Regions from separate parts of the Clostridium sp. LY3-2 genome, predicted to be linked through region 1. Evidence: riboswitches for the same ligand, from Rfam matches in the RefSeq annotation. Region 1 holds a riboswitch; each other region holds the start of a gene.
The links. Region 1 has a riboswitch for thiamine pyrophosphate ahead of thiT (energy-coupled thiamine transporter ThiT). Riboswitches for the same ligand answer to the same signal wherever they lie in the genome.

Region 1 (8,250 bases):
TTTATCTTTGTTAAATTTTCAAAAGATAGATCATTTCTTGTAGTATCTACCCTAAAATATATAGTTTCATTATGCAAATCTTTATTAAAAATTTCAAATACTATATCTGTTACTATAGAATTTACAAAGTCCTTATTATCATCATTAAAGATATACTCAATATTTATTATGTCATCTTTACTAAAGTACATAGGAAATTTAATATCTCGTATTTCCTGTTGATTTATATACAGATCTCCCTTTTTTAAAAGTTCTTCTATATAATTACTTTGAAGATTATTTATATAACAATCTTCTTTAACCTTATAATTTTTATAAGATCCAAAATCGTCAAAATTCATTCCAATCTTTTTTAATAAATTTCCTTGATTAAACTTCTCTTCATTTAATTTTAAATGAATTTCCCCAAGGTCAATAGCTTCCTCTTCGTCGCTTCCACCATTTAAAATAGCTTTAGTTACAACCTTTTCTCCGTTTATTAAATTATCTCTATTCACTTCAAAATCATCATCACTAAAGTAATCAATCTCTTTTATTGAATATTTACCGTTATAATAATCATCAATATATTTAAAGTGATTTAATCTAACCCCTATTTCCGGGAATATTATGTTTTTAGCTCTACTATCATTTAAATTAAAATAATCTAAACTCTTTTCGTTAAATTCTTCTTTTGACTCTTCTATAAATTTCATCTTCGGTATTTCTTCTCTTACGCTATAGATTTCTCCCTTAACTTTTCTGTATACAGTCTTATCTAAATGTGTATTTCCATATACCATAAAGTTAAAAGCATAAGACGTTATCACTGACGCAGTTAAAATTACTAATATTTTTTTATTACGCCACATCTAATTTTTTACCCGCCTTTCTAAAAAACAAAATCATATAAATGTAAAGTATAAAAGAAAATAAAATTAATAGTGAACTTATTATCTTTATAAAATCTACGTGATTATAATTTAGTGAAAATGCACTATATATTAAAAATATGAAAGTATATACTATGTTGCATTTTAATAAATTATAAGATTCCTTTTCTATTTGCATATTTTTCTTATCTTTAGCCTCTAAAAAAATCCCACCTAATATAGAATCTAGTAAAAGTAGTCCTAATATACTTAATGCAATATTTAATAAACTATCTAAGTATATATTTTCTACATTTAATAATCCTATAAATTTTAAAGACAAAGTATAAAATTCATATGTAGCTAAAAATCTAGCTATAATTATTCCGTTCTTAAATTTTTCATTCTTAAATGATAACTCTTTAAGTCCGTTTGCAATTAGAATGTAACCTAGAAAATCTGCAGTAAGATCTACAAAGAATAAATTGATGTTTAAGACGAGTATTATATACCCGAAAAAAACCTTTTTTAACCCTTTCTCCAATAGAATCCCCCCTAATACTATTTTACCATTATTATCATATTTTTAAATATTTTGTTTTATTTTATTTTTTTGATTTGACACTTTTTTCAATTAGAATTAAAATTAAGTAGTAATAAATTTTGTGCTAGGGGTGCCTTTTTGGCTGAGAGATGATTTATTCATTAACCCTTTTAACCTGATCTGGGTAACACCAGCGTAGGGAAGCAATAGTTTTAAATTTAAATTAACTATGTTTCCTTCTAGCACTATAGGAGGTTTTTTTATGGAAAATTTTATTAACTCCCTATCTAATAATTTTATTGAGATAGGAAAACATCCTTTTGCTATTTTAGCAGTTATAGGATGTGTACTAATATTAATAGCTTTATTTAAAATAAGAAAAGTAAATCTAGATGCTAGGCTTATGACTAATATAGGTATTGCTTTAGCTTTATCTACAATACTTAACACCTTTAAAATATATCACTTCCCTCAAGGGGGCGGAGTAACTTTAGGTTGTATGATACCAATACTTATAATTACATTTGCCTACGGACCTTATGTAGGATTTTTAACTGGGTTTTTATACGGAATAATTTCTCTTTTAACTGACCCTTATATAATAAATCCTATACAAGTACTTTTTGATTATCCACTTCCAACCATCTGTATTGGACTAGCTGGTTATTTCAAAAACAAACCTTATCTTGGAATAGGTATAGCATTTTTCTTTAAGTTTTTATGTCACTTTATTTCAGGTGCAGTATTCTTTGGTTCTTACGCACCAGCTGGAATGAGTGCTGTAGTTTACTCACTTTCAGTAAACTTCCCGCTTCTTTTAGCAGAATGTTTAATAACTATGGTGATATTTAAACTATTACCTATTAAAAGACTTATTAAATCTGTAAATCCTAGATATGCTTTAAATTAAATAAAATAAAAAGGGATACTTTAAAAATTTGAAAGTATCCCTTTTAATTCATTATATAGTTCATATTTAGATTATTAACATATAATAGTTTTTTATACATTTTAGCTATTTAAAAGTACATTTAAATCTTCTATTACTGTTCCTAAATTATATTTTACCTTATCTAAAAAGATTGAAAAGTCACCTTTTTCTTCTACTAATTTGCTTCCTTTTTCATCTTTTTTGTCTATATCTTTGAAATAGTTTTTTATAGCATCTTCTTTTCCGTCTAAAGCTTTGTCATTTTTTATTTTTATATGGTGGCAATCTTTATCTTTGTCTCCACAGTTCATTTTGTAGTCTTCTATCTCTATGTAATCTTTTATGTCTTTCATATCGTTATTTTTTAAATCTTTCATAATGTTTACCCTCTCTTTCATTATATATAATATAGTTTCTCACCTTTATTATTTCATATACCTTTTAACAGAGTATTTATAATATGTTAATTTTATACTTTAAGTATAGAAAAAGACTATGCAATAAATTCTTAAAGCATAGCCTTCTTTTAAGTTTGTATATATATTATAGGGAATGTCTATTAATAGACTATCCACTTTAGGTGGCTTTTATTAATCTAAGTTCTTAGTATCAATCCAGCTCATCATCTCTCTAAGTTCACTACCAACCTTTTCGATTTGGTGCTCGCTTTCAAGCCTTCTCTTTGAATTGAAGTATGGTCTTCCAACTTTATTTTCAACTAGCCAATTTCTTGCAAAAGTTCCGTCTTGAATTTCACTTAAAACTTTTTTCATTTCTTTTTTAGTATCTTCTGTAACTATTCTATTTCCAACAACGTAATCACCATACTCTGCAGTATCTGAAATAGAGTATCTCATCATACTCATTCCGCCTTGGTATAATAAATCAACTATTAATTTCATTTCGTGTAAGCATTCAAAATATGCATTTTCAGGTGCATATCCAGCTTCTACTAGAGTTTCAAACCCAGCTTTTATAAGAGCTGTGCACCCTCCGCATAAAACAGCTTGCTCTCCAAAAAGATCAGTTTCTGTTTCATCTTTAAAAGTTGTTTCTAAAATCCCAGCTCTTGCCCCACCGATTCCATTTGCATAAGCTAACGCTAAATTTCTAGCATTACCTGTTGGATTTTGATAAACAGCTATAAGACATGGAACTCCAGAGCCTTCTGTATATGTTCTTCTAACCATATGCCCTGGCCCCTTTGGTGCTACCATAAAAACATCAACATCTGAAGGTGGTACTATCTGTGAATAATGAATATTGAATCCGTGTGCAAAAACTAATGCATTACCTTTTTCTAAGTTTCCTTCTATTTCATTTTTATAAAGTTCTGCTTGTTTTTCATCTGGAACTAATACCATTATAATATCAGCTATCCTGCTAGCTTCACTAACTTCCCTTACATCAAGTCCAGCTTCTTTTGCTCTAGTTTTTGATTTACTTCCATCGTATAAACCAACTACAACATCTACTCCACTTTCTTGTAAGTTTAATGCGTGTGCATGCCCTTGACTTCCATAACCTATAACTGCTACTTTCTTTCCTTTTAATAATTCTAAATTAGTATCTTTTTCATAAAACATTTTTGCCATTTTTTCTTCCCCCTTTTTATATCTTAAACATCTTCTTCACTTATTATTTGATTTATTGGCGCACCAGGTGCAACCATAGGAAAAACTTTTTTATCATTATTTATTAAATAATCTATAACTACAGGAACTTTTGATTTTAAAGCTTCCTCTAAAACCTCTTTAAGTTCACTTCTCTTTGTTACTCTATAACCTACGCCTCCATAGGCTTCTGCAAGTTTTACAAAGTCTGTTTGTCTGTCTAAAGTTGTCTCTGAATATCTTCCATCATAAAAGAAAGTTTGCCACTGCCTTACCATACCTAAAGCATTATTATTCATAATAATAACTATGATAGGTAATTTATTTTTTACTGCTGTTGCAAATTCATTAGAGTTCATCCCAAAACTTCCATCGCCAGCTATATTAATTACAGTAGATTCTGGCTTTCCTATCTTTGCCCCAATAGATGCACCAAGCCCATATCCCATAGTTCCAAGTCCACCTGATGAAATAAAACTTCTAGGTGATTTAAAACTAAAATACTGCGCTGCCCACATTTGATGCTGCCCAACCTCTGTTGTTATAAGCATCTTTCCATCATCTAAACTATTTAAAGTTCTAAATAAAAATTCTGGAGTTAAATTTTCTAAAGAATTATCATTACTTTCTGTTTTTAAGCTATTTACAGCTTTATTCCATTCTATTTTTTTAGATTCATTTATATTTTCTGTTAAAAGTTTTAATACTTCTTTTAAATCTCCTATAACGTGTGCATCTACTTTTATATTTTTATTTATTTCAGCTGGGTCTACATCTATTTGGATGATTTTTGCATTCCCTAAATGCTCCCCGCTTGATACAACTCTATCTGAAAATCTAGCACCTAAAGTTATAAGTAAATCACATTTAGTAGCTGTTATATTAGAGGCTTTAGTTCCGTGCATACCTATCATCCCTGTATATAATCTATGATTATTATCTATAGCTGATTGTGCCATAAGTGATGTGCAAATCGGAGAATCTATCTTTTCTCCAAACTCTAAAAGTTCTTTTGAAGCGTTTGATGCTATTATTCCACCTCCTGCATATATAAAAGGCTTTTTAGATTTATTTATAAGGTCTATTAAAACATTTAAATCATCATAATTTTTCTTAGCCTTTTTTATAGTGCACGCTATTTCTTCTTCATATATAGCTTTATTTGCTGTTATATCTTTTGGTATATCTATAAGGACTGGTCCTGGTCTTCCTTCTTTTGCTATTTTAAAGGCTTCTCTTATTACTCTTTGTAGATCCCTTACATCTTTAACTATATAATTATGCTTAGTAATCGGCATTGTAATCCCATAAATATCTACCTCTTGAAAACTGTCTTTTCCAAGTAGAGGCTTAGTTACATTTCCTGTTATAGCTATAAGTGGTATTGAATCCATATAAGCTGTAGCTATTCCAGTTACTAAATTTGTAGCACCTGGCCCTGAAGTTGCAAGGCAAACTCCAACTTTCCCAGTTGCCCTTGAATATCCGTCAGCTGCGTGTGCTGCGTTTTGCTCATGACAAGTAAGTATGTGATTTATCTTATCTTTACTTTTATAAAGCTCATCATAAATATTTAAAACAGCTCCTCCAGGATATCCAAAAATAGTATCAACACCTTCATCTATTAAAGTTTTAACTAATATTTCTGCCCCAGTTAATAACAATTTCTCCCCCTCCTTAAACTATTACTTATATACAGCCCCAGAACTTGCAGAACTAACTAATTTTGCATATCTATAAAGATACCCTTCTTTAATTTTAGGTTCTAAAAGCACTAGATTTTCTCTTCTCTCTTTTAAAACTTCCTCTGAAACTTCTAAGTTTAATTTTCCATTTAATATATCTATAGAAATAATATCCCCGTCTTCTATTAATGCTATATTTCCACCTTCTGCAGCTTCTGGAGAAACATGCCCTATAGCTGCTCCTCTAGTTGCACCACTAAACCTTCCGTCTGTTATAAGTGCAACGCTACCTGAAAGCCCCATTCCTGATATTGCAGCTGTAGGTGAAAGCATTTCTCTCATTCCAGGTCCACCTTTTGGTCCTTCGTATCTTATAACTACTACATCACCTTTAATTATTTTTCCAGATAATATAGCTTCTATAGCCTCCTCTTCTGAATTAAATACTTTAGAAGGTCCGCTATGCTTTAGCATTTCATCTGAAACTGCTGACTTTTTAACTACTGCACCATCTAATGCAATATTTCCTTTTAAAACTCTAATACCGCCTGTTTTGCTATAAGGATTCTCTATATTTTTAACTACGTTATAATCATTAACTACACAGCCATTTATATTTTCACCTTGAGTTTTAGATGTAACTGTTAAACAATCTAAATTAAGCAAATCTTTTTTTGATAATTCATTCATAACAGCTGTTATTCCACCAGCTAAATACAAATCTTCTATGTGAGTTTCTGAAGCTGGTGCAAGTCTACAAAGGTTTGGAGTATTATTTGAAACCTCATTTATAATATCTAAATTCATTTCTACTTTAGCTTCGTTTGCTATAGCCGTTAAATGAAGAACTGAATTTGTAGAACATCCAAGTGCCATATCTACAGTTAATGCATTTCTTATAGATTTTTCATTTACTATATCTCTAGGTTTTATATCTTTTTTTAATACTTCCATAACAGCCTTTCCAGCTTCTTTTGAAAGTCTTATTCTCTCTGAATAAACAGCTGGTATAGTTCCGTTACCTGGAAGAGAAAGCCCTAATGCTTCCGTTAAACAATTCATAGAATTTGCTGTAAACATTCCAGAACAAGAGCCACAAGTAGGGCAAGCTTTGTTTTCCATATCTAAAAGTTCTTTTCTTTCTATCTTTCCCGCTTCAAAAGCACCAACTGCTTCAAACATAGTAGATAATGAAATATTTTTATTTTTATGCTTTCCTGAAAGCATAGGTCCACCACTTACAACTACTGAAGGTATGTTAAGCCTTAATGCTGCCATAATCATCCCTGGAACTATCTTGTCACAGTTAGGAACAAATACTAAAGCATCAAACCCGTGTGCATTTGCTACACATTCTATAGAATCTGCTATAAGTTCTCTAGTTGCTAAAGAGTATTTCATTCCTATATGTCCCATAGCTATCCCGTCACATACACCGATAGTTGGAAATACTAAAGGTGTTCCACCGTTTGATAAAATACCTGATTTAACTCCCTCTACTATATTATTTAAATGTATATGACCTGGAATTATATCGTTTTGAGATGTAACTATACCAATTAAAGGTCTATCTATTTCTTCATCTGTTAAACCTATAGCTTTAAATAATGATCTATGAGGAGCTTTAGATGCCCCTTTTTTTACTCTGTCACTTCTCATAAATATTACATCCCTTCTATTTCTTTTATAACTAAACTTGCCATCTCTTCTGTTCCTACTAATTCTTTTTCAAGTCCCATAATATCAGCTGTTCTATATCCCTTTTCTAATACTTTTATAACTGATTTTTCTATAGAATTTGCCTCTTCTTCTAAACCAAAGCTATATCTAAGCATCATTCCAACTGAAAGTATAGTAGCTAAAGGATTAGCTTTTCCCATTCCTTCAATATCAGGTGCACTTCCGTGAATTGGCTCATACATCCCAAAGCTTCCTTCTCCAAGTGAAGCTGAAGGTAACATTCCTATAGAACCTGTAATCATAGATGCTTCATCTGATAAAATGTCTCCAAACATATTAGTAGTTACTATTACATCAAATTGTTTTGGATCTCTTACTAATTGCATCGCTGCATTATCAACATACATATGATTTAAAGTAACTTCTTTATAATCTTTTGATACTTCACAAACTACCCTTCTCCAAAGCCTTGAACTTTCTAATATATTAGCTTTATCAACGCTAGTTACCTTTTTATTTCTTTTCATAGCTGATTCAAAGGCAATCTTTGAAATTCTTCTTACTTCTTCTTCGTTATATTCCTCAGAATCGTAAGCACTATTTACTTTTTTATCATTATAAATAACTTCATCTTTTCCTCTTTTACCAAAGTAAATTCCGCCAGTTAATTCTCTTACAACTAAGATATCAAGTCCTTCACCTATTATTTCTTCTTTTAAAGGTGATGCTTCTTTTAAAGGTTCATATAATACTGCTGGTCTTAAATTACAATATAAATTCATTTCACCTCTTAACCCTAAAAGAGCTTGTTCTGGTCTAACCTTAGAATTAGGGTCGTCCCACTTTGGTCCACCTACAGCACCTAGTAATACCGCATCACTTTCTTTGCATTCTTTTAAAGTTTCAAGAGGAAGCGGAGTTCCCTCTTTATCTATTGCACTCCCGC
Region 2 (8,250 bases), on a different contig from region 1:
TACAGATGAGGAGCTTTTATTTATTTTAGATAATTTATCTAAAGAAGACGAAGAATATTTATTTAGTAAAGCAAATGATGTAAGGCTTAAAAATTACGATAATAAAGTATATATGAGAGGCTTAATAGAATTTACAAACTTTTGCAAAAAAGATTGTATGTATTGCGGAATAAGAAGAAGTAATAAAGAGGCTGATAGGTATAGACTTACATTTGATCAAATAATGGAATGCGTAGAACTTGGAGATAGACTAGGATATAAGACTTATGTCCTTCAAGGTGGAGAAGATGATTATTTTACAGACGAAAGAATGATAGAGATAATTAAAGAAATAAAGAAAAGATTTCCATCTAATGCAATAACATTATCTTTAGGAGAAAGAAGCTATGAATCTTATAAAAAGATGTATGAAGCCGGTGCAGATAGATATCTTTTAAGACACGAAACTGCAACTAAAGAGTTATATGATAGTTTGCATCCTGGAGAAATTATGGAAAACAGAAGAAGATGCTTAAATGATTTAAAAGATATAGGTTATCAAGTTGGGGCTGGATTTATGATAGGGCTTCCAAATCAAACTAATAAGGATTTAGTTAATGATTTAAGATTTGTAAAAGAATTCAAACCTCATATGTGTGGAATAGGTCCTTTTATTCCACAAAATCAAACTCCTTTAAAAGATGAAGAGGGCGGAAGCTTAGAAAAGACTGTAATAATACTTGCACTAGTTAGATTGCTTTTACCAGATGTTTTACTACCAGCTACTACTGCCCTTGGAAGTATTGACCCTTTAGGTAGAGAAAAGGGAATTAAAGCAGGTGCAAACGTAGTTATGCCAAATCTATCTCCAACAGACGTTAGAGATAAATATGCTCTTTATGACGGTAAAATCTGTACAGGAGACGAAGCTGCTGAGTGTAGAGGATGTATAGAAAGAAGAATGAATAGCATAGGTTTTGAAATAGAAGAAAACAGAGGGGACAACGTTAAGTGGTTAACTACAGAAGATGGTAAACAATATGAAAATTTAAATGAACACAAGAAGAATATTAAGACAAATTTAGTTTTTAAAAAATAGGAGGAGTTATAATATGTTTATAGACCATAAATTAATTAATAGTATTATAGATGAAACAAAAAATCCAAAGGTAGATGAAGCAAGAAAAGTAATAGAAAAAGCAAAAAGAAAAGAAAAATTAAGCTATAAAGATATAGCAATCCTTCTATCAACAGAAGACGAGGGTGTAGTTAAAGAGATCTACACTTTAGCAGGTGAAATAAAAGAAAGCATATACGGAAAAAGAATAGTTATGTTTGCTCCTCTTTATGTAAGTGATTATTGCGTAAATAATTGTGTTTACTGCGGTTATCAAAGATGTAATGAATTTAAAAGAAGAAAACTAACTATGGAGGAAGTAAAAGAAGAAGTTAAGATTTTAGAAAAAATGGGACATAAAAGATTAGCTTTAGAACTTGGAGAAGACCCAGTTAATGCACCTATAGAGTATGTTTTAGATTGCTTAGATACAATTTATAAAACTCAAAATGAAAATGGTGAAATAAGAAGAGTTAATGTGAATATTGCAGCAACAACTGTAGAAGAATATAAAATGCTAAAAGAAAAAGGAATAGGAACTTATATACTTTTCCAAGAAACTTACAATAAAGATGTTTACGAGTATATGCATCCTAAATCACTTAAAAGTAACTACGAATATCATTTAACTGCATTTGATAGAGCTATGGAAGCTGGAATTGACGATGTTGGTGGAGGAGCTTTATTTGGTCTAGCTAATTACAAATTCGAAGTTTTAGGCTTAATGATGCATAACGCTCATTTAGAAGAAAAGTTTGGAGTAGGTTTTCACACTATATCAGTTCCAAGGCTTAGAAAAGCAAACGGAGTTACAATGGAAAACTTCCCAAATCTTTTAACAGACGAACAATTTAAAAGGGTAGTTGCAGTACTTAGAATAGCAGTTCCATTTACTGGCTTAATACTTTCAACTAGAGAAACTAAAGAGATGAGAAAGGAAGTATTAAGATACGGAGTTTCACAAGTATCAGCAGGTTCAAGCACAGGTGTAGGTGGTTATAAAGATAGAGAAGAAAACGGAAAAGACGACAAACAATTCGAAACATCTGATGAAAGAAGTCCTCTTGAAGTTATTAATTGGCTTTTAGACGATGGATATATCCCAAGTTACTGCACAGCTTGCTATAGAACTGGAAGAACTGGAGATAGATTCATGACTTTAGCAAAATCAGGTGAAATTCAAAAGGTTTGTGAACCTAACGCTATAACAACTTTAGTAGAATATGCCTTAGATTATGGTGATGAAGCGTTTAAAGAAAAAGCTATAAACTCTGCAAAAAAAGTAGCTTCAGAACTTAAAGACCCAAAGACTAAAAAAATAGTAGAAAACAATATAGAAAGATTACAAAAGGGTGAAAGAGATCTTTTCTTATAAATAGGAGATGATAGTATGAACAGTACACCAAATGCAAATAGAAAACACGTTGCTATTTTCGGTAACACAAATAGCGGAAAATCTTCACTTATGAATTGTATATTAAACCAAGACGTATCATTAGTTTCAGACGTTATGGGAACTACAACAGACCCAGTTAAAAAAGCTATGGAACTTATAGGAGTCGGTCCTATACTTTTAATTGATACAGCTGGACTTGAAGATACATCAAAGCTTGGGGATTTACGAAAGAAAAAAACTATGGAAGTTTTAAGAAATACAGACGTTGCAGTTTTTGTTTTAGACGGAAGTAGCCCGGATTTAGATAGTTTTTATAGATGGAGAAGCGAAGCTAAAAAGTTTAACATTCCATTTATAGTAGCTTTAAATAAATCAGAAATAGCAAATACTGAAATTGTTAGAAGCTTAAAAGGTAAAAATAAAAACTCAATCTGTACATCTACAGTAACAGGTGAAGGTATAGAAGACCTTAGAAAACTTATAGGTGATTTAATAGAAGAAGAAGAGGAAGATAAAAGCTTAATTGGAGATTTAGTCCCTTATGGTGGAAAAGTGATTTTAGTAGTTCCAATAGATTCAGAAGCACCTAAAGGAAGGCTTATTCTTCCACAAGTTCAACTTATAAGAGATTGCTTAGATAACGGTATAAAGAGCTATGTAGTTCGAGATACTGAACTTGAATCTGCACTTGAAGATATTAAAGATGTAGACTTAGTAGTAACTGACTCACAAGCTTTTAAAGAGGTAAGTAAAATAGTTAAAGAAGATATAAGACTAACTTCTTTTTCAATTCTTTTTGCTAGACAAAAAGGTGATTTGAATGTGTTTATAGATGGAGTGAATGCTATAAGAAACTTAAAAGAAAATTCTAAGGTTTTAATTTCTGAGAGCTGCACTCATAACGTATCTCACGAAGATATAGGTATGGTTAAAATTCCAAACCTTTTAAGAAAATATGTGGGAGGAAATTTAGAGATAGTTCACAGAATGGGAAATGATTTTCCAGAAGATATAGAAAAGTATGATTTAGTAATTCACTGTGGTGCTTGTATGATTAATAGAAAAACTGTAATAAACAGAATAAACTATTGCAAAGAAAAAAATGTTCCTATAACTAATTACGGAGTAGTTTTAGCATTTTTAACTGGAATTTTAGAAAGGTCAACTGACCACATTAAATAGACAATCATATTTGTTTAGTGTATACTGTTTTTAGAAATAAATAAAATAAATACGCTAGGGGAGCTAATAATATTGGCTGAGAGGTAATTTAAAATTACTGACCCTTTTACCTGATATGGATAATGCCAACGGAGGGAAGCTTTTAATTAATTTAATTATGATTTTTTTAGGCTTTCTTTATTTAAAGAAAGCCTTTGTTTTTTTCATATATCATAAATTTAGCTAGTCCTATTAGGTTTTAGGGCTAGCTTTTTTTAGGAGGAGAAAATTTATGAAAAAATTTACTGATGAATTATTTAAAGAAGCAAAAGGGATATTTGATAAATATGTAGAGCATCCCTTTGTAGACGAAATGGGAAAGGGAACTTTAGATAAAGAAAAGTTTAGAGATTATCTAATTCAAGATTATTTATATCTTAAAGATTATGCAAAGGTTTTTTGTATTGGAGTAACTAAAGCAGATACTATGGATGAGATGAGATTTTATTATAAATCAGTTGAAGGTACTATGGAAGACGAAACAGCAACTCATATAAAATATTTAAAAGACTTTGGGTTTACTCCAAAAGAAGTAGAAAATATGGAGATAAATATAATCAATTCAAGCTATACAAATTTTATGTTAGGAACTGCACTTACAGGTGATATTTTAGATATAGCTTTAGCTGTGCTTCCTTGTACTTGGAGCTATAACTATATAGGAGTAGCTTTAAGAGATAAATATAAAGATACATTAGAAAATAACTTTTATAAACCTTGGATAGATATCTACTGTGATGAATCTTATGATGAATTTACAAGAGAGTGGTTAGATTATGTAGATGAAAAATGCAAAGATTTAAGTGATGATAAAAAAGAAAAACTAAAGAAAATATTTATAATGTCATGTATGCACGAAATGAATTTTTGGGATATGGCATATAAAATTAAGTAGGGGATATAAATGATTATAAATAGCTTAATAGTAATTTTTACAATAATAGTATTTATCTTTTATATAAGAGAACTTAAAAATAAGCGGTTAAAAACTAGAGAACTTGTAATAATTGGAGTTATGAGCGCTGCATCATTTATACTGCATACTATACAATTTATAAAGTATCCTCAAGGAGGAGGAATCACCCTTCTTTCAATGCTTCCCATTTTATTATTATCTATAATTTATGGAGCTAGGGTAGGGATGACATCAGGGCTTATAGTTGGAATATTAGAACTTTTAATTGGTGGGTTTGTAGTTCACCCTGTTCAAATTTTATTAGATTATATTTTATCAAATATGGTTTTAGGACTTTCAGGTATCTTTGGAAGTGATAAGAAGTATAAGTACATTTTAGGAAGTGGACTAGCTATGTTTTTAAGTTTAGTTACTTGCATTATTTCAGGTGTAGTATTTTTCGGAAATTTTGCACCAAAGGGAATGAATGTACTTTTATATTCTATTATTTATAATGGTTCAAGTATGGGAGTTGAAAGTGTAATAACTCTTATAGTTTTATTTTTATTACCAATAAATAAGATAAAAAGAATTGCAAATAAATAATATTATCTAAATCTTTATGTTATACTAGCAAAAGAAAGTATAACGTAAAGATGGAGATATATATGAAAAACGAATTTATAAAATTTAAAATAAATGAAAAAATAATAAAATCATTAGATGAATTAGGGTTTTTAAAGCCTACAGAAGTTCAAGATAAGGTTATAGGTGAAGCTCTATTAAATAAAGATTTAATAGTTAAAGCAAAAACAGGAAGCGGAAAAACTTTAGCTTTTGGAATTCCTTTAATAGAAAGATCAGAGTTTTTAGAAGAAACTCCTAAAACTTTAATCCTTGCCCCTACTCGTGAACTTGCAATTCAAATAAAAGAAGAATTATCTAATATAGGTAGACATAAAAAAATTAAAGTTGTAAGTTTAATTGGAAAAGAATCTTTTAAAGATCAAGAAAAGAGTTTAAAAGATAAATGCCAAATAGTAGTCGGAACTCCAGGAAGGGTTTTAGACCACTTAGATAGAGGGACTTTAAAGGGGAGTAACATAAAATATTTAGTTATAGATGAAGCGGATGAAATGTTTAATATGGGCTTTATAAGTCAAATCTCAGGTGTTTTTAGAAGGATTTCTAAAAGAAAAGTAACTATGATTTTTTCAGCAACATTTAAAGATGAAATCAAAAAACTTAGCGAAGAATATATGGATAGACCTATACTTATAGATATTAAAGGTGCATCAGTATCAAACGAAGATATAAGCCATAGCTTAGTTAAAGTAGAAGGGAATTTAAAACTTCAAACTTTAAATAATATATTACTTAATGAAGGACCTAAAAGAGCTGTAGTTTTTTGTAGGACTAAAGATAATGTAGCTAAAGTTTATGATTATTTAAAAGCATTAGGATACTCTGTAGATTTTATTCACGGAGATAATTTACAAAAAGATAGAAATAGAAAAATGAATAGTTTTAAAGATGGAGATTATAGAATTTTAGTAGCTACTGATATAGTTTCTAGAGGGATTGATGTTGAGGATATATCACACGTTATAAATGTTGATATCCCAGTAGAAAAAGAAGCTTATGTTCATAGAATCGGTAGAACAGGGAGAAACGGCAATAAAGGAAAATCTATTACTTTTGTAACTCCTTTTGAAGATAAGTATTTAGACAGAATTGAAGAATATATAGGGTTTAATATAGATAATTACTCAGATGATTTAGATAATTTACCTATAAATAAAGCTAATATAGAAGTTTTAAAATCAAAACCATTAAAAACTATTAAAAGAGAAAAAGCTAAATCTAAAGTTATGAAGATTTATCTAAATGGTGGAAAAAAGAAAAAGATAAGAAAGATAGATATAGTTGGTACTGTTTTAAGTATTGGAGGGATTACATCAGATGATGTTGGAGTTATCGAAATAAATGATTCTGGTTCTTATGTTGATATTTTAAATGGTAAAGGTCAAATAGTTTTAAATGAATTAAAAAATAAAAAGATTAAAGGAAAAACTTTAAAGGTAGAAAAAGCAAAGAGATAGCCAAATTTTTGGCTATCTTTTTTTGAAAATAATGTTAAATATATAACTATTTGAAATGATAAAGAAAAAATTAGGAGATATTAATTAAATTAATATAATCAGATAAAAATAAAATAGTGTAATTAATAATTACACTGTAATCAATAATTACAATTTGTATAAGATTAACTGTAATTAATAATTACATATATCTAAAAGAAATAGATAGAAAATTAACAAAGTGGTCAAAAATAAGGTTGGCATGGAACTTGCTATAAAATATGAGTAAGAAAATTTATAAACATATTTAAAATGAATAATACAAAAGAAGGGAAATTATTATGGATAACAAAAAGTTTAAAAAAGGTTTGATGTTTGGTATTTTAGTAGGTCTAGCTTGGGGGCTTGACGGTGTTTTAATGGGAAGAGTTGGTTTAGATAAGATTTTTAATGATTTTAGTTTTGCGGCCTCACAAGGAGTTCAAAGCACTGCTTTTGAATTTTCACCATTAGTTACAGCATTTTTCCACGAAGGATTTTGCTTTGTTTGGGTTGCTTTAGTTTTATTGTTTAGTAAACAGTTAAAGCATGTATTTTATCTTTTATTTAAGACTAAAAAGGGAAGAGCTGCAGCTATTGCGGCTTTAGTAGGTTCACCAATTGGTATGAGTGCTTATCTTTTAAGTATTAAATACGCAACGGCGCCATACGCTTCAAGTATTTCAGTAATTTATCCTGGAGTAGGTGCTATACTTTCTTATTTTATATTAAAAGAAAAATTATCTATTAGAGCTATGCTTGGTATTTGTGTAAGTTTATTAGGGTCATTTATGCTTGGATTTAATCCATCAGGTGATGTTCCTGAAACATTTTTCATGGGAATAATGTTTGCAATTGTTGCTGTTTTTGGCTGGGCTCTTGAAGGCGTTATTATAGGATTTGCTATGAAACATATAAAGGGTGAAGATGACGTAGAAGCTTCTCCTCAGCAATTTTTATGTTTAAGATACTTAGTTTCTACATTAGCTTATGCAATTATAGTGTTACCTGTAATCGGAGGATATCCATTAGCAGGATATATAGTAAAGTCAGGAATGGTATTTAATTATGCAGGAATAGCTATACTTGGTGCTATAACTTATCTTTCATGGTATAAAGCAGTTGATTTAATCGGTGCTGCTATGGGAACTGCTTTAAATAGTACAGCCGCTTTATGGGTAATAATATTTAGTGCAGTTTTATTTGGAAATAAAATAACTGGAAGTTTAGTTTTATGGGGAGTTGTAATTGTACTTGGAGTATTTATTTTTGCAATAGATCCAAAAAACTTTGGTAAAAAGAATACAGAAACTTTAGATAGTGAAAATATTATGTAATTTATAAAAAAAAATTCTATAGGAGTTTATGATTCTTATTTATATAGAGCTATTTAGTTAATTTTAGGAGTTTGATTTATGTTAAAAAAAGAAATAATAGATAATATGAAAAATATAGTTGATAACTGTATGGGAGATTCAGATGCAGCCTGCGTTGCAACTTGTCCTATGCATACTGACGTTAA
Region 3 (8,250 bases), on a different contig from region 1:
TAACTTTTTTAAGTAAAGAATCAAACTCTAACCTGTGGTCAGTTACTAAATATATTTTCTTATCTTTAAAATTCTTCATATTTTACCTTACCTCTTTTTATAATTTCTTCGTCAGTTAAAATAGATAGCTTATCTAAAGTTTCATATTTAAACTTCATAAGTCCAAAATCTTTACTTATCTCTTCTCCAAATTCTCCTGAAATCCCCATAGTTAAAAGAGCCTTAGTACACCCAAATATAAGATTTTCTCCTAAATCTTTACCGCACTCTACTGAAAGCATACCTCCAAGCATACAGCCAGTCCCAGTTATTAATGAAAGTTTTGATACCCCATTATTTATTCTTATTTCTCTAAACCCATCAGTTATATAATCTTCTTTACCTGTTATAACTATTATTGTTTTCTTTTCTTTTGAATAAGCTCTTAAATCTTTTCTAAGTTCTTCTGTGTAGCCTGAATCATCCATAGAGTCTATCCCTATAAATTCACTTTTAAGACCTAAAAGATTTTTAACTTCAGTTAAGTTCCCCTTAATTAAAGTTACTCCTATATCTAATAATTCTTTTACTAAATCTCTTCTAACTTTAGTAACGTGACAACCTACAGGATCTAAAACTATAGGAATATTATTTTCCTTAGCCTTTTTTGCTCCTTTTAATATGCTATCTGCCTTTTCACAGCCTAAAGTTCCTATATTTATATGAAGACAGTTAGATATAATAACGCCCTCTTCTATTTCGTATAAATCATCTATCATCATAGGTTTTCCACCGTATGATAATATAGTTTGAGCTACATCATTCATAGTAACTGTATTTGTAATTGAATCTACTAATGGGCTTGAAACCTTAAACTTTTCTGCATTTTTTAAAATATCTCTTAATTCCATACCACTTAATCTCCTTTATAATAAACCAGATTTTTTATATAACTCATAGAAATGATTAGTAGGACCTACCCCTTTTCCAAGTTCAATTCCATGTTCTATAGCAACTGTAATATATCTTTTACCTGATTTTACAGCTTCTTCTATACTCATCCCTTTTGCTAAGTTTGCGGCTATAGCTGATGATAACGTGCATCCTGTTCCGTGAGTGTTTTTAGTATTTAATCTTTCTTGTTTATAATAAGTAAACTTCTCTCCATCATATAAAAGATCAGTTGCATCGTCTTCTAAATGACCACCCTTAACTAAAACGTATTTAGGTCCAAGTTTTTTTAAATCTAATGCAGCTTCTTTCATATCTTCTAAAGTTTTTATTTCTCTTCCTAATATCTCCTCAGCTTCTGGAAGGTTTGGAGTTATAAGAGTTGCTAAAGGAAATAATTCTTCTATTAAAGTATCTTTAGCGTCTTCTGATAATAATTTAAATCCACTTTTTGAAACCATAACTGGATCTACTATAACTTTAGGAAGATTTTCTATATTTCTTAAAGATTTTCCTATAGCTTTTATTGATTCTATCTTTGAAACCATTCCAATTTTTACAGCATCAACTCTTATATCATCAAATATAACTTTTATTTGATCTTCAATCATATCAGGCGTTATATCTTGAATTGAAAAAACTCCTTGTGTGTTTTGCGCTGTAATTGCTGTTATTACGCTCATCCCAAAAACTCCATTTGCTTGAAATGCTTTAATATCTGCTTGAATTCCAGCTCCTCCTGAACTATCTGACCCTGCTATTGTAAGTGCTCTGTACATCTAAATCACCTTATCCTCTCAATTTATGTTTCTACATTTTTAAAAATATTTTCTATACTCTTTGACCTTAGTAGTAGATATGCTATTAATGCCCCTACTAAAGAACTGCTTGAAAACGGAATTATATAAATTAATAATCCAGCTTCCTTTCCCATAAGAAAAGCCGCTACAGGATATGCTATTAATGCGCCTATAATCCCAGTTCCAATAAACTCTCCAAAACACGCTACAATCTTACTTTTATATTTTTCATATAAAAGTCCGCTTAAAAAGGCTCCTATCATACTTCCTGGAAATGCTAAAAGGCTTCCTGTTCCTAAAATATTTCTAATAAAAGAAGCTATAAATGCATTTCCTAAAGCATAGAACGGTCCTAAAAGCACAGCTGATACAACATTTACAAAGTGTTGCATAGGAGATACTCTAGCTCCTAAAATAGGAATTGAAAAACTTCCTAAAATTACAGCTAAAGCTATTAAAAGCCCACTTAAAGCTAACTTATAACTCTTACTCTTTTCTATAAAAACATCCCCTTTTTCGATATTTTTAAAAATTAATTCTAAAGATATAAATTTCTTTAACAAAAAAAGTAGTTAGCCTTAAAAAGGTTAACTACTTTAAAATATCTAAATAACTTTATTTACTAAAATAGTTCTTCCCTACGCTGGCACTATCCAAATCAGGTATTGAGGGTTTAGGAAAAATCCAATCTCAGCTTTTAAAAGCTCCCCTAGAATTAATTTCTATTTACTTTTACTATTTTATGATATACCAAATTTTGTTTTAAGTCTACTTAAATACTAATCATCACCAAAAACTTTTCTTTTAAGTTCAAGTCCAGCTTCTGTAACTGCAACTCCTCCAAGTCCTGTTTCTCTTAGTGATGGTGGAAGTTGTTTTCCTACTCTATACATAGCTGTAACAGTATCATCAAAAGGAATTTTTGACTCTACTCCTGCCATTACTAAATCAGCTGTGCAAAGTGCACTTACAGCACCTGCTGCATTTCTTTTAGCGCAAGGAATTTCAACAAGTCCAGCTACAGGGTCACAAACTAGTCCTAAAATATTTTTTAAAACTATAGCACCAGCGTCTAAGCTCATCTTAACAGTACCACCCATCATATGAACTACAGCCGCAGCTCCCATAGCAGCAGCTGACCCACACTCAGCTTGGCAACCTCCTTCAGCTCCTGAAAGAGTAGCATTCATTCCTATTATAGTTCCAACTGCAGCTGCTGCAAATAAAGCATCTACAAGCTCATCTTCAGTTTTATTAAGCTTAGCACCTGCTGCAAGAACAACAGCTGTAAGTATACCACAAGACCCTGCTGTAGGACATGCAACTATTCTTCCCATAGAAGCGTTAACTTCAGATGATGCAAGGGCCATAGCCATAGCCATAACTGTAGTAGTTCCAGTTAAAGTTTCTCCTCGCTTTAAATATTCGTTTATTTTATATCCATCTCCACCTATAAGTCCACTTACAGAATAAACTTCAGTTTCAGTTCCTTCTGTTACTGCATCTATCATAACTTTAAGGTTTCTTCTCATCTTTTCAAATATAACTTCTCTATTTTCACCTGCATTTTGCATTTCACTTAAAAGAGCATACTCACTTAAAGAAATACCTTTATCTTCACATATTTTTAAAAGTTCTTCTCCACTTCTAGCTACCATTATTATTCACCGTCCTTAACAGGGTTTATCATTATTACTCTACTTATATGTTCTAATACTTTTATCTTATTTAATGTCTTTTGATCTAATTTATTATCAAGTTCGAAAACCATATTAGCGCCCTGTCCTTTTTGTCTTCTAAAAACGCTCATATATGCAATGTTAATTCCTTCATCATAAAGTAATCTAGTTACTTTTGAAACTACTCCTGGAACATCTTCTTGAGATATTATTAATGTTGGATAATCTCCAGTAAATTCTACTTTATTTCCATTAACTTCAGTCATTTTAATGCTTCCGCCACCTATAGAAGAACCAACGACTTCTCTAGTTTCCCCTGATACAGTCTTCATTATAAATCTAACTGTGTTTGGGTGAACATCTCCTAAATCTTCCTCTCTAAAAGAAAATTTTAATCCTCTTTCTCTTGCTATATCCATAGCTATTCTTAATCTTTTATCGCTAGGTTCCATCCCTAAAATCCCAGCAACTAAAGCTCTATCAGTTCCGTGTCCTTTGTAAGTTTTTGCAAAAGAACCATGAAGACCAAATACAACTTCAGAAACTTCATCACCAGCTACAGCTCTTGCAACTTTTCCAAGTCTTGCAGCACCAGCTGTATGAGAACTTGAAGGTCCTATCATTATAGGTCCTAATATATCGAAAACTCCAACATTATTCATAGTCTCACCTCATCTATTTGTATCAAATTTTGTCTATTTTTATCTATCTATAGTTTAATCTATTAACCTTGCTTTTATCAAGATAATAAAAAAATATCCTTGCTTAAAATTTAAATAACTTTAAAGCAAGGATATTTTAGATTTAATAATTTATTTTTTAATCTCTATAGAACTAGTCTTTTTAGGAGTTCCAAATAACCCCTCATACATAAGTTCAAAACCACCATCATTCATTTTTATGTCTGAATCGTCGTTTACATAAAAGTTATTCATAGTAGTTGTTATAAGTTCAAACTTTTGAAGATTATTTTGATCTAATAATACATCATAAAGGTAAGCTAAGTGGTCTTGTAAGTACTCTTGCATTTCTCTTACTTCTTCGTCAGTTAACTTTCCTTCATCATAAAGCTTTTTAGCTGGACCATTTCTAAATATAAAATAGGCTGAAGCCTTAGTAATATTTTTAATATAATCTTTTGTCTCCATTAATAAACACCTCAAAATTTTATTTCTTATTATTTATTTAACTATAATAATATAAATAAAACAAGATATTGCATTTTTTTACTTTAAATTATATTAACATTTCGTTAATATAATTTATTTTATTTTGAGTTATATTATAGATTGGAAATCAATTTTTAGGAGGGCTTATTATGAACCCATTATTTTTCACAATATTTAAAATTTTCCTTATATTAACTATGATTTTTGTAGTAGTTAAATCAATTTTTGTAACAAAAGAAGCAAGCAAGGATGGAAGTGCAGATAAAATAAACATGTTTTCTGGTATAGGACTTATTAACATATTCTTATTATTAGTACTATTTATTCCTTTAATCTATGTAAGTACAAAAGGACAAAAACTTTTCACATTTGATAATATTTATCTTTTATTCTTTTTAATATTTATTTTATACCAAATTTACGTAAACACTAGAATTTTACTATATAAAAATGGTATCCTAGTGATGGGTCAATACATTAAATACAAAGACATAAAAAAAGCTAGAATTGATGATTGTAAAATCGGGAAGACAGTTATGCTTTTAACAACAACTGGCGGTATGTCATTTAAAATTGGTAAGAAAGATGATGACAAATTAAGAGAGGTAATAAAGAATCATAAAATCCAATTGGTTAAATTTGATTAATAGCTTTTAGTAAAGGAGGATAAATGATACTTTTTACTTTAGGGGAAGCTTTTATCTTAATACTTATAGGGGTCTTAGTCGGTAAAAGCGCATATATGGAGTTTACTCTTAGACGAAAGGAAAAACCTGTAATAATTCGTTTTTTCGGTACTCCATTATTTTTTAACTTAACTATAATTTTAATAATTTTACTTCCAACTATAATAAAAGATATTATAACAAAAACTAGTATATTTCATTTAGGAAATTTATATGTTTTATTAATAATAATCTTTTTAATTTATCAATCATATGTTTCATCAGAAATATTAATATTTTCACATGGAATATTTTATTTAGGGACTTATATTAAATATGAAAATATTAAGAGAATTGAATTAGTTCAAGTAAAAAACAAATACTCAATCGAGGTTGTAGGTTCATTTTCTCTTATGAACGTAAATTTAAATTTAGAAAGCGCTACTAAATTTTATAAACTTATGGTTTTACACGGAGTTAATATTTACACATAATTTTAAAATTATAGGATTAAATTTAAGAACTTAAAAGGATGTTACAAAAATTTGTAACATCCCTTTTTTATTTAAATATTATCATTATATCGTGCCATAATATATTGATTTGCATACCTTCCTTTTCTAACTGCTGCAAAAAGCTTTTTCCCCTCTACTACAAAGCCCATTCTTTCATAAAGTTTTTTAGCTCCCTTGTTTTCTTCGAAAACTTCAAGTTCTAATCTCTTTATCATAAGATAATTATCTGCAAGGTTAATAATTTCTTTTAAAAGAGCAGTTCCTATCCCTTTTCCAGTATACTCATCTCGAACCATAATTCCTAAAGATCCAACGTGCCTAGACCTAGGTGAATCATCAGTACTCATTCCTACCATCCCAACTACTTTAAGCCTTTCCTTTTCTTTTACTTCAGCTACAAAAAGATGATCATTTTTACCTAAATTCTTAATCATATTTTCAGCTCTTGTAACTCTCTCACTTGGAATTGCATAAAGGTTATCACGTACCCCTTCCATCCTTCTAAGTTCATTAACATCATTTGCATCCTCATATCTAATCGGTCTTATAATGAATTCCAAAAAACATATCCCCCTTTTATTTATATTTAGTATTTATAAAAACAACTTCCCCCTATAAACTCCCTTAAGATAGAGTTTTCTGGAACTTTATCCATAGGGATTTCTTTAAAGAAGTTTAAAAACTCAATAAGTCTAGTAGCCTCGTTATAAACTGGGCTATCTTTTTCAATCTTTTGAAGTTCTTTTAAAGCGTATGGCTTAAGAACTCCTAGTTCATAAACTAATGTTGAGTTAAACATATCATCAGCCTCTTCTTGGTATCCGAAAATATTTTTCTTTTCTCCCCTTTTAATTGAAGGCCACATTTTTAAAGTATCTTCCCCGCCGTACCCTCTAGATAAATAATCTCTAACTATTCTTCTAAGTTTTCTTACGTCTGTTGTTGGAATTCTGTTATGATTATCTAAATTTAATTGAGTTAAAGCTGATATATATACTTTATATTTATTTTTATCATCTATAGCATTTGTAAGCATCGGATTTAAGCCGTGTATACCTTCTACTATAAGTATTCCGTTTTGAGGAAGCTTTATAGTATTTCCAAGCCACTCTCTTTTACCTCTTCTAAAGTTGTAAGTTGGAATTTCTACAGCTTCTCCTTCAAGTAATCTTTCTAGATGATTATTTAGAGTGTTTAAATCTAATGAATGTATAGATTCAAAGTCAAAATCTCCATTTTCATCCCTTGGACTATCTTCTCTATTTACAAAGTAATCATCTAAAGATAAAGGCATAGGAACAAATCCATTTACTCTAAGTTGAATACTTAATCTGTTTGCAAAAGTAGTTTTACCAGAAGAAGAAGGTCCTGCAATTAAAACCATCTTTATTCCTTTTCTTTCTGTAATTCTATCTGCTATATATGCTATTTTCTTTTCGTGAAGAGCCTCTGAAACCATAACTACGTCTCTAAGGTCTCCGTGTTCTATCTTATCGTTTAAGCTTCCCACTTCACCAACACCTAAGATGTTAAGCCACTTTTCAGTTTCTAAAAATATCCCAGATAATCTTTTTTGCTCTACGTATTTTGGAAGACTATTTATATCTTCTTTTCTAGGACTTCTTAAAATAAACCCAGGTTCGTAATACATTAAATCCCACGCTTTAATAATCCCAGTCCTTGATGCCATTTGACCGTAAAAATAATCAAATCTTCCTTCAAGTTCATAAAGCTTAACATAATTAAAGTCAACATACTCTAAAAGTTTAACCTTATCTTCCATTTCATAACTTTTAAAGACTTCAATTGCATCTTCTTTAGTTACTTTGATTTTATTTATTTTAAAGTCTCCATCTATTAATTCTTTCATTCTATTTTTTATTAAAACTATATCTTCTTTTGATAAAACCTTTTCTTTGTGTATCTCACCAAATAAGCCTTTACTAATTGAATGTTCTATAGTTATTTTAGCTTCTGGAAAAATATCTAAAGCTGCTTTAATAAATATAAATTGAAGTGTTCTAGTATAGACATTTATCCCAATTTCACTATCTAATTTTACTATTTCTAAGTCTCCACTTTCTTTAACTTCTGCTACTAATTCATAATATTCGCTATTTAGTTTACATAAAGCTACATCACACTCTTCATCCTTATAATACGTATTTACTATATCTTGAAAGCTTGCACCTTTATCTATTTGTACTATTTCTCCGTTTTCTAAAGTTATGTTGTATTTATTCATAATTAGTGCCTCCCTATAAGTTCTATACCTTTATTTTATTATATACTAGAACCTATTTTTTTGAATATAAAACTTTAATTATAGAGATATTAATATTGAGGTGTTTTATATGTTTATTATTTTTATAAGAACGGTTATTTTATATATTCTAGTAATATGTGTTATGAGACTTATGGGAAAAAGGCAAGTTGGAGAGCTCCAACCTTATGAATTTGTAATAACTATAATGATATCTGACTTAGCATCG

Region 2: linked by a shared signal. The riboswitch ahead of tenA (thiaminase II) and the one ahead of thiT (energy-coupled thiamine transporter ThiT) in region 1 are both predicted to bind thiamine pyrophosphate.
Region 3: linked by a shared signal. The riboswitch ahead of thiW (energy coupling factor transporter S component ThiW) and the one ahead of thiT (energy-coupled thiamine transporter ThiT) in region 1 are both predicted to bind thiamine pyrophosphate.

The regions. Positions count from the first base shown of each region.
Region 1 is NZ_JAMDLQ010000022.1:36,598-44,847, reverse strand. It holds gene M4I33_RS07635 (hypothetical protein) at 1-851, opposite strand, end outside; gene M4I33_RS07630 (hypothetical protein) at 841-1,395, opposite strand; TPP riboswitch at 1,512-1,614, shown strand; gene thiT (energy-coupled thiamine transporter ThiT) at 1,658-2,305, shown strand; gene M4I33_RS07620 (hypothetical protein) at 2,407-2,703, opposite strand; gene ilvC (ketol-acid reductoisomerase) at 2,917-3,921, opposite strand; gene ilvB (biosynthetic-type acetolactate synthase large subunit) at 3,945-5,603, opposite strand; gene ilvD (dihydroxy-acid dehydratase) at 5,625-7,283, opposite strand; gene leuB (3-isopropylmalate dehydrogenase) at 7,289-8,250, opposite strand, start outside.
Region 2 is NZ_JAMDLQ010000014.1:151,011-159,260, forward strand. It holds gene hydE ([FeFe] hydrogenase H-cluster radical SAM maturase HydE) at 1-1,078, shown strand, start outside; gene hydG ([FeFe] hydrogenase H-cluster radical SAM maturase HydG) at 1,092-2,471, shown strand; gene hydF ([FeFe] hydrogenase H-cluster maturation GTPase HydF) at 2,487-3,674, shown strand; TPP riboswitch at 3,721-3,828, shown strand; gene tenA (thiaminase II) at 3,946-4,608, shown strand; gene thiT (energy-coupled thiamine transporter ThiT) at 4,618-5,214, shown strand; gene M4I33_RS04670 (DEAD/DEAH box helicase) at 5,277-6,710, shown strand; gene M4I33_RS04675 (DMT family transporter) at 7,031-8,065, shown strand; gene M4I33_RS04680 (FAD-dependent oxidoreductase) at 8,144-8,250, shown strand, end outside.
Region 3 is NZ_JAMDLQ010000013.1:12,454-20,703, reverse strand. It holds gene thiE (thiamine phosphate synthase) at 1-79, opposite strand, end outside; gene thiM (hydroxyethylthiazole kinase) at 66-890, opposite strand; gene thiD (bifunctional hydroxymethylpyrimidine kinase/phosphomethylpyrimidine kinase) at 906-1,709, opposite strand; gene thiW (energy coupling factor transporter S component ThiW) at 1,733-2,230, opposite strand; TPP riboswitch at 2,349-2,451, opposite strand; gene sdaAA (L-serine ammonia-lyase, iron-sulfur-dependent, subunit alpha) at 2,510-3,388, opposite strand; gene sdaAB (L-serine ammonia-lyase, iron-sulfur-dependent subunit beta) at 3,391-4,071, opposite strand; gene M4I33_RS03550 (hypothetical protein) at 4,222-4,557, opposite strand; gene M4I33_RS03545 (hypothetical protein) at 4,728-5,225, shown strand; gene M4I33_RS03540 (hypothetical protein) at 5,249-5,737, shown strand; gene M4I33_RS03535 (GNAT family N-acetyltransferase) at 5,809-6,318, opposite strand; gene M4I33_RS03530 (nucleoside kinase) at 6,345-8,003, opposite strand; gene M4I33_RS03525 (DUF421 domain-containing protein) at 8,113-8,250, shown strand, end outside.